4 regions of the Streptomyces sp. NPDC048643 genome follow, and region 1 is predicted to be linked to each of the others. Evidence: riboswitches for the same ligand, from Rfam matches in the RefSeq annotation. Region 1 holds a riboswitch; each other region holds the start of a gene.

Region 1 (2,176 bases):
GATCGTGCGGTAGCCGTACGAGCCGGCCCAGCCCGCCTCGGTGACGGTGGCGCTGTGGATGGCCTTGATCAGCGTGCCGGTGGGCGCGGCGAAGTCGAGACCCGTGTGGTAGCCGGAGGACCACAGGGCGCCGGCCTCACCGAAGCGCGAGGTCAGGGTGTAGGAGGAGGTCGGCAGCGAGTAGCTCTTGGCGAGCTTGGCCAGGCGCTCGGCCTCGGCCTTCGCCTTGGCCTCCTCCTCCGCCTTCTTCTTGACCGCGTCCGCCTTGGCCTTCGCGTCGTCCTGCTGCTTGGTGGCGAGCGCGACGGCCTGCTTCGCGGCGGCGGTCTCGGCGGCCTCCTGGACGGCACTGTCGACCTGGTTCTGCTGCGACTCGGCCTGCTGCATGATGCGGGCCCGCAGCGCCTCCCCGGCGTCCGTGGTGCCCTGGGCGGTGTCGGCGGTGGTCAGTCCCGCGCCGGTGAGCGGAGTCGTGGAGCCCTTGGGGGTCTCGGCACCGTCACTGATCAGGGCCTTGGCCGAGTGGGTGACCGAGGACAGGTCGGGCAGCGAGATCGAGACGGGCGCCTTGCCGGGCGCCGCGGTGGCCATGCCACCGGCGCCGACGGCGGCTATGACGCCTACACCGAGAACGGTGGAGCTGCGGGCGAGGCCTCCGCCGCGCTGCTTTCCCACGCGGTGCCGGCCACGAACGGGACGGACGGAATCCTCGGTGGGATTCCACTCCTCCCAGGGTCCCTCGTCCTTGCCGTAGGCGAAGCCGAAGGACTGTGTGTCATTCGGTGCGAACGAGGTTGGCTGAGCAGGCCGGTTGGACGCCACGTGGGCGCACTCCTTTCCTTCCTTCTCGCCTACCGGGTTAGCTGACGGGTTCGGAGCAGGAAGGTCTCCTACGCGCGTATACCCACCGTGCTGCCACGGTGGAGGACGCTCGATTCACCCCAAGTTGGTGGTTCCCCGGTTCCCTTGCGGGATTCGGCGCGTGCGCACGGAGCCATCTCTTGTGACGGCTGGGACGACCGCGCTGCGTTATCGAACGTTAATAGACCTGGCCACCTGATTCCAAGCTGTTCAGACTGATCGTTAACGCTTTTTGGCCAGGACTTTGGGGTCATGGGCGATGAAAAACGGGCGAGTTGGCCGCATCGCGTCGACACGGCTTCATGTGACGGTGTGTCAGTCGTTATGCGGAGGGACACGGTTCGATCACCCCTCGTGACAACGATCAAGAAGGGCCTTCGAGGGCCGTCAGCCGCGCCGGACGGCGAGCAGCGCCATGTCGTCGCTGAGGGCGCCGCCCGTGTGCTTGCGGACCTCGACGGCGAGGGTGTTCAGCAGGGCGTCGGGCCCCGGGAAGATCCGCCCGGCCAGCCGCGCGGCCGGATCGTAGAACTCCCCGCGCACGTCCCGCGCCTCGGACAGCCCGTCGGTGTGCAGCAGCAGGATCGCGCCGTGCGGAAAGCGGGCCGGCACCGCCCGGTCGGGTGTGCTGCCCAGGTCGCTCATCCCGAGGGGCAGTGCGGCGGGCCCGCCGGTGAGCGGGACGAGCGTGCCGTCGGGATGCAGCATCAGGGGCGGCGGATGCCCCCGGTTGACGATGCGGACGATCTCCTCGTCGTGCGGGATCTCCGCGAGGACGGCGGTGGTGAATCCCTCGACGGCGTCGAGGTTGTCGCGCCGGGTGCCCTCGCGCTTCAGCGCCCGCTCCAGCCGCCGCGCGACGGCCTCCAGGGTCGTCTCCTGCTCCGCCGCCTCCCGGAACGCGCCGATGACCACGGCGACGGCGGCGACCGCCGTCATCCCCTTGCCGCGTACGTCCCCGACGACCAGCCGCACGCCGTACGGGGTGTCCTGCACCGCGTAAAGATCCCCGCCGATGAACGCGTCCGCCTGGGCCGCCTCGTAGCGCGCGGCGACGTCGAGGCCGTCGATCCGTGCCTGAGGTTCCGGCAGCACGGCCCGCTGGGCGAACTCGGCGATCTCCCGGACGGAGGCGAGCCGCTCGTCGCTGCGCCGGACGAGGATGTTGATGAGCACGCCCAGGACGGCCGCCGTGGCGACGGTGACGACCTCGGTGACCGCGTCGACCCGCAGGACGATGCCGAGGCGCAGGTGCACGAGGATCAGCGCGCCGACGGCGGCGGCGCCGGTGAGGACGGTGCCGCGCAGCGAGTAG
Region 2 (2,176 bases), on a different contig from region 1:
TCGCGGAGCCGCGACTGGTACATCGCGTAGGCCTGGGCGAGGGTCTTCTCGAAGCCGTCGGTGGCCTGGGCGGCGAAGTCCTCCTCGTCGATCAGCTCGTTCTTCAGGTTCGAGATCTTGGCGCTGAAGGACTTCGGCGGGAAGCGCTTGGGGTCGAGATCGAGATCACGGCAGACGAGCGCCATCAGGCGCTTGGAGTCGGCGGCGTCGTAGATCGAGAAGGACGAGGTGAAGCCGAGCTGCTTGCTCTCGCGGCGCAGGATGCGGACGCAGGCGCTGTGGAAGGTCATCACCCACATCGCGTTGGCCCGGGGGCCCACGAGCTGCTCGACGCGCTCCTTCATCTCGCCCGCGGCCTTGTTCGTGAAGGTGATCGCGAGGATCTGGCCGGGGTGCACATGGCGCTCGCCGAGGAGGTGGGCGATGCGGTGGGTGAGCACGCGGGTCTTGCCGGAACCCGCGCCGGCCACGATGAGCAGCGGGGAGCCGGAGTGGACCACGGCCGCGCGCTGGTTCTCGTTCAGCCCGTCGAGGAGGGCCGCCGGGTCCACGACGGGCCGGTGCGCGCCGTCGCGGTAGTACGCGTCCCGGCTCGGCGGCACGTCGAACCGGCCGCCGAACAGGTCGTCCGCGACCGGCTCCGGCGCGTGCTCGTCCTCGGGCGGCGGCGGGTGCTCGTCCTCGTGGGCCGCGGAGGGCTTGAGGTCCGCCAGGAAGCTGTCGTCAAAGAGGCTGCTCATCGCTCTCCGAGTCTAGGCCGCCCCACTGACACACCGAGGCCACCCCGAGGACTCGACGGGAACTCGCGACGCGTGCGCGTGACCGGCTCGTGACGGTAAGTGCACGTCGGAGCGGGTACGACCGGTCCCCACCACGGTCGCCGTGCCGGGAGGAGCCGCCCCCGGACACCCTCACAAAGTGGCACACACCACTCATGCCCGGCGCCCGCGACGGGGCACATGGCCAAGGTCACGAAAATGTATCGGGCATATCGCACTCCAACCTTCACACGGACCACACGAGTTGGCTAGCGTGCTGGAAGGCCGCCCGACCGCAACCGGCGAACGTCGCCGGGCCGAGCGGCCTCCGCCGAGTTCGGCCCGCCCACCAGGCGGCCGGAGCCGGGGACCCACCGACCTGGGGTGAATCGGTCCGACCGCCCCGAGGGGCCAGGACCGTAGGGCAATCCTTCCGGAACCACCCGCCCGAACCCGACAGCTAACTCGGTAGGCGGATGACGGAAGGAGTCGCCTCTCTTGGCGTCGCACCGCAAGTCGCGTCCTACGGGTTCGCGCATGGCAGGCATACGGACCCCCGCCCTCGCGACGGCGGCCCTCACCTCGGTGGCCCTGCTCTCCCAGACGGCGAACGCCGCGCCCTCGGCCGAGCCGAGGCCCAGCGTCGAAGAGGTCGAGAAGAAGGTCAACGACCTCTACCACCAGGCCGAGACGGCCACCGAGAAGTACAACGCCACCCGGGAGAAGACCACCAAGCAGCGCAAGCGCGTCGACACCCTCCTCGACGACGTCGCCGAGCGCACCGACAAGCTCAACTCCGCGCGCGAGGAGCTGGGTTCGTTCGCCGCCGCGCAGTACCGCACGGGAGCCTCCACACCCGGCACCGCGACGCTGCTGCTCGCCGACGACCCGCAGGACTACTTCGACCAGACGCAGTTGATGAGCCGTCTGACGACCCGGCAGAAGGCCGCCGTCGACGACTACGTCACCGAGCAGGCGGCGACGACCAAGAAGCGCACCGAGGCCAGCGAGAGCCTCCAGTCGCTGACCACCTCGCAGAACGCGCTCAAGACGTCCAAGGCGACGGTGCAGCGCAAGCTCTCCGCGGCCCGCGACCTGCTCTCGAAGCTGACCGCCGAGGAGAAGGCGCGGCTGGCGGCGATCGAGAAGAAGAAGCGGGAGCGGGCGGCCGTCAAGGCGGCGGAGCTGGCACGGCAGCAGGCTGCGGCGGAGAAGGCGGCCAAGGAGAAGGCCACCGAGCAGGGCTCGCCGTCGGGCGGCACGACGGGCTCGTCCGGCTCGACGGCCACCGACCCCTCGTACGCGACGAAGGCCGGCAAGGCGCTCGCCTTCGCCCGCACACAGATCGGCAAGCCGTACGTGTGGGGCGCGACCGGCCCGGACTCCTACGACTGCTCGGGCCTGACCCAGGCCGCCTG
Region 3 (2,176 bases), on a different contig from region 1:
CCGTGACCAGGCGGTTCCCTGGGAGCCGGGCACCACGGAGGACGTGGAGTTCGAGCTGAACGGCATCGGCTACGCGTTCCCCCCGGGCCACCGCATCCGCCTGAGCGTCTCCTCGGCGTACTGGCCCTGGGTCTGGCCGCAGCCCGGCTCCGAGGCCGGTTTCACGCTGGACCCGGACGGCAGCAGCCTGGAACTCCCCGTGCGGGCACGGGAGTCGGACCCCTCCATCACCTTCGAGGAGGCGGAGGAGGCCGAGCCACTCGGCGTGGTGGTCCCGGTGACGCTCGACGAGCCCCGCCCGGAGCGCCTGGTCCTGCGTGACGTGGCCGCGGGCACCTGGCGGCTCGACGTGGACCCCCGCTACGGCGGCACCCACGTGTATCCCGACGGTCTGGAGTTCACGGAGGACGCGCGGGAGACGTACACGATCGACGAGTCGGACCCGCTGTCCGCCCGCGCCCGGTCCACCTGGTCGGTCCGGCTGCACCGCCCCGACCTGCCCTGGGACGCCCGCGTCGAGACGACGTCGGCCATCACCTGCGACGCGCAGGACTTCATCACGTCCAACGAGGTCGTCTGCCGGGACGGCGACGAGGTCGTCTTCCACCGGACCTGGGAGAAGCGCATCCCGCGCACCGCGGGCTGAAAAGGCCCGGCGGGGACGGCAGTTCACCGGCCGCCCCCACCCGGCGTCCGCCCGGCGCACGTCCGGCATCCGTCCGGAAGCCGTCAACTCCGCCCCCACGCCGCCTCTTTCACAGGCGCCCGCTCCGACCCCGCATTCCGGCGCCCCGCCCGTCCCGCACGCGGCGGGCGTCCGGGAACTCCCCGCGCACCGAAGAGTGGTGGCGTAATGCCCGACTTGCCCGGCATGCCGCCTTGGTGACCCCCGAGCGCGTGAGTTGGGTCACGCGGGAGTCAGTGGATCACCCTTCGCCCACTCCTTGCCAACCCCTTTGCCAAAGGCAAGTTGAGGATTCAATTCCGGCGTAATCGGACGTATCACCCTCGCCCTAAACAGGCAAAAGCGATCTTCACCGCCACATCAGGCCTTGTTCCCGACATGTGCAGTCGCATACGTTCTCGTCGCACCGGGCGGATCGCCTAATCCTGCCGTCGCCCGGCAACCCACCCACCCACGCACGGCAGGAGCGGGGGAACCACAGGTAAGCCGCCGATCCGGGAGACCGGACCGGCTTGGGGTGAAGCCGCGCCCAAAAGCGCGACCGGGCATCTCCCGCCCGAACCCGACAGCTCACCTCGCAGGCGTCGGAGAGGACATTTCGTCATGCCCGCAGGCACGCACCGTCACGCCCGAACCACCTTCATCACCCGCGGAATGATCGCCGCCGGAACGGGCGCCCTCGCCCTCGCCCTCCCGCTCATGAGCGCGACCGGCGCCCACGCCGCGACCCCCCAGGTCGCGAAGACCGCCCAGACCGCGGTCGTCCCGAACGTCCAGCTCGTCACCTACAAGGTGGTGGCCGGCGACACCCTGACCAAGATCGCGAAGAAGTATCCGTCGAGCGGCGGCTGGCAGAAGCTGTACGCGGCGAACCGCGCCGTCATCGGCGACAACCCCGCCCACCTCCGCACGGGCCTGACGCTGACCGTCGGCACGAAGACCCTGAAGGCTCCGGCGAAGGCGACCACGGCCGCCAAGACCACCGCCACCCAGGCGTCCGCCACCACGTACGCCAACAACCTGGACGGCTGGATCAAGCAGTCCCTGGACATCATGGGCAAGGCGGGCATTCCGGGCAGCTACGACGGCATCTACCGCAACGTGATGCGCGAGTCCTCCGGCAACCCCCAGGCCATCAACAACTGGGACTCCAACGCGGTCGCGGGCACCCCCTCGAAGGGGCTCCTGCAGGTCATCGACCCCACGTTCCAGGCCTACCACGTGGCCGGCACGTCGATGGACCCCTACGACCCGGTCGCCAACATCACGGCCGCCTGCAACTACGCCGCCGACAAGTACGGCTCGATCGACAACGTCAACGGCGCCTACTGATCGCACCGGCGCACCCGCGCCTCTCGCACGACACCGGCCGGCGGCACCCTCGGGTCCGCCGGTGGTGACGTACCGGCCTGTCGGCGGTGAACGACCGGGCCCGCGGGACGGTGACGGACCGGGTGTGCGGGGCGGTCCCCACCAGAAGTACGAAGGGCA
Region 4 (2,176 bases), on a different contig from region 1:
GCTGCGGCGTGCGCGGACCTGGCACGAGGTCACGGGCTCGGCGGTCGCCGGTCTGGTGTCCCGCACCGACGGCCCGGACGGACGGCTTCCCGCCGAGGGGCCGGACGGCGAACCCGGCGTCCTCTAGACCCACGCCCGAGCGCGTACGAGGCGGGCACGCCGGACGGGCCTACGCGGAGTCCAGCCGGTCCGCGGGATCGGGGCCGGGGGCGAAGGAACGACGCGAGCCGGCCGTCACGCGCGGGGCGGACCCGGGAAGCGGGCCGCCCGTGGACGGATCCCAGCTGAGGATCCACTCGAAGTCGCGCTGCAGCCGCCGGGCTTCGCTCCGGACGAGCGTCGGTATGTCACCGCGTTCGGAGATCAGTTGGGCATAGATCGGTGCATCGTGCACGTGGGGATCCTCGACTCGCTCTCAGGGCCTTCCGCGGGCCTTCCTTGTCCTGACGGTAGGGGCGCGACGCCGCCGCGGTGGTCATCCGTCAGGGTCGGCCAGAACCGGTCACCGCATGACCATCGGCAGCCGTCGATGTCGAACGAGCCGTCAGGGAACGCCAGTTCTGTTCGCACCGCGAACGGCCTGTTTCGGGCCACCGAAAGCCCCGGGCCGGCGTGGAGAGTTGGTGGAGGGAACTGGACGGGAGGCGGACGCCTGGAGGGGGTCCACCGCCGAACGCGGTTGTCCGGACGGCCGATTCGCGCACGGTGTGTGCTTCCGCCGTCGCACAGCGGGGCGATGCGACGAAGGTCACGAAAATGTATCGGACATCTGGGACGTGGATCTTCACACGGGGGTCACAAGATGGCTAGGTTGACGACCAGGCCGCCCGACTCCCTCCGGCGAATGCTCGCCGGGCGGTGCGGCCTCCGCCGAGTCCGGCCCGTCCTCGTGGCAGCCGGAGCCGGGGACCCACCGAACCTGGGGTGAATCGGCCAACCGCCTTGAGGGGCACTGGCCGTAGGGCATACCTTCCGGAACCGTCCGCCCGAACCCGACAGCTAACCCGGTAGGCGGACGACGGAAGGAGTGCCATCCCCATGGCGCCGGAACGAACCCAGCCCAGTGGCGAAGAAGTCCGCCGACGGCTCGCATCCCTCTACGACCGGGCCGAGGACGACACCGGCAACTTCAACGCCACCCGCGCTCTGGCGGGCCTCTCCTCCCGTCAGGGCGACCGGCGCGCCGCGGCCCGACGGCTCACCGACCAGCGCCCGGCCGGGGAGGAGCGCGGGGGTGTCGATCCCGCTCAAAGCGACCTGATGCGCCAGTGGTTCGACGGTGCGCGGTCACGGCTCGGCCCCACCGTCGCGGCGGTACTGCCCGCGGACCGGCAGCCCGACCGGGGGCGCGAGGCCGGCCGGTCCGGTGGGGGTGCGGGACGTCCCATGGAACTCCCTGCCCAAGGCGCGCGCGCCGTGGCCGAGTTGACGGCGGCACCCGTACGGGAACTGACGGCGGGTCCCGTCGCGGAGCTGACCGCGGCGCCGGTCGCGGAACTCACCGCGCGCCCCGTCCTCGAACTGACCGCCGGCCCGACGGCCGCGTACGCCCTCGCGGTACCGGACATCGGCGCCCCGTCCACCGGGCCCCTTCCGGTGGTGTCCGAACCCGCGCCCGCCTCGGACGCGGCCTCCCCGCGGTTCCGCAAGGACCGCGCCCGCCGCAAACTGGCGGCCGCACAGGACCTGCTGAACCGGCACACCGCACGACAGAGCGCGGCGACGCCGGTCGCGTACCCGTCCGTGGACCTGCCGGCCGCGGAGACGGCCGTCCCGTCGGCCCCGTACTGGCCGGCGCAGAACGTGCCGATGCCGGCCGCGACGGCCGCGTACTCGTCGGTGGCGAGTGCCGCGTGGCCGGCCGTGGAGGCCGGGCACCCGCAGGTGCGAAGTGCCCCGCTGCCGGTCGCGGACGTCGAGTACCTGCCGGTGCGGGAGGCGTGGTCCGCCGCGCCCGAGCCGACGGCCCCGGCCGTCGACGACAGTCGGCGCCCGTCGTGGCCGGACCCCGTGAACCAGCCCGCGCCCGGCGCTCCCTGGTCCGCCGATCCCCACCCCGGGTTCGACGCCTCAGGCATCGCCGCCGTCGCGGCGCCGCCGGTCGCCGGGTACGACACCCGGGCCGCCGAGGCCGTCGCGTTCGCCCGCGCGCAGGTGGGCAGGCCGTGCGTGTGGG

The links. Region 1 has a riboswitch for cyclic di-AMP ahead of AB0C62_RS21435 (M23 family metallopeptidase). Riboswitches for the same ligand answer to the same signal wherever they lie in the genome.
Region 2: it holds a riboswitch for cyclic di-AMP, as region 1 does, so the genes downstream of both, AB0C62_RS21670 (NlpC/P60 family protein) here and AB0C62_RS21435 (M23 family metallopeptidase) in region 1, are expected to answer to the same signal.
Region 3: it holds a riboswitch for cyclic di-AMP, as region 1 does, so the genes downstream of both, AB0C62_RS31105 (LysM peptidoglycan-binding domain-containing protein) here and AB0C62_RS21435 (M23 family metallopeptidase) in region 1, are expected to answer to the same signal.
Region 4: it holds a riboswitch for cyclic di-AMP, as region 1 does, so the genes downstream of both, AB0C62_RS32615 (NlpC/P60 family protein) here and AB0C62_RS21435 (M23 family metallopeptidase) in region 1, are expected to answer to the same signal.

Annotation. Positions count from the first base shown of each region.
Region 1 is NZ_JBEZHO010000020.1:119,906-122,081, reverse strand. Features, by position in the region: gene AB0C62_RS21435 (M23 family metallopeptidase) at 1-822, opposite strand, end outside; cyclic di-AMP (ydaO/yuaA leader) riboswitch at 834-991, opposite strand; gene AB0C62_RS21430 (PP2C family protein-serine/threonine phosphatase) at 1,249-2,176, opposite strand, start outside.
Region 2 is NZ_JBEZHO010000021.1:44,229-46,404, forward strand. Features, by position in the region: gene pcrA (DNA helicase PcrA) at 1-740, opposite strand, end outside; cyclic di-AMP (ydaO/yuaA leader) riboswitch at 1,078-1,249, shown strand; gene AB0C62_RS21670 (NlpC/P60 family protein) at 1,257-2,176, shown strand, end outside.
Region 3 is NZ_JBEZHO010000041.1:58,928-61,103, reverse strand. Features, by position in the region: gene AB0C62_RS31110 (CocE/NonD family hydrolase) at 1-646, shown strand, start outside; cyclic di-AMP (ydaO/yuaA leader) riboswitch at 1,124-1,284, shown strand; gene AB0C62_RS31105 (LysM peptidoglycan-binding domain-containing protein) at 1,289-2,017, shown strand.
Region 4 is NZ_JBEZHO010000046.1:28,269-30,444, reverse strand. Features, by position in the region: gene AB0C62_RS32625 (alpha/beta hydrolase) at 1-127, shown strand, start outside; gene AB0C62_RS32620 (hypothetical protein) at 170-394, opposite strand; cyclic di-AMP (ydaO/yuaA leader) riboswitch at 859-1,030, shown strand; gene AB0C62_RS32615 (NlpC/P60 family protein) at 1,039-2,176, shown strand, end outside.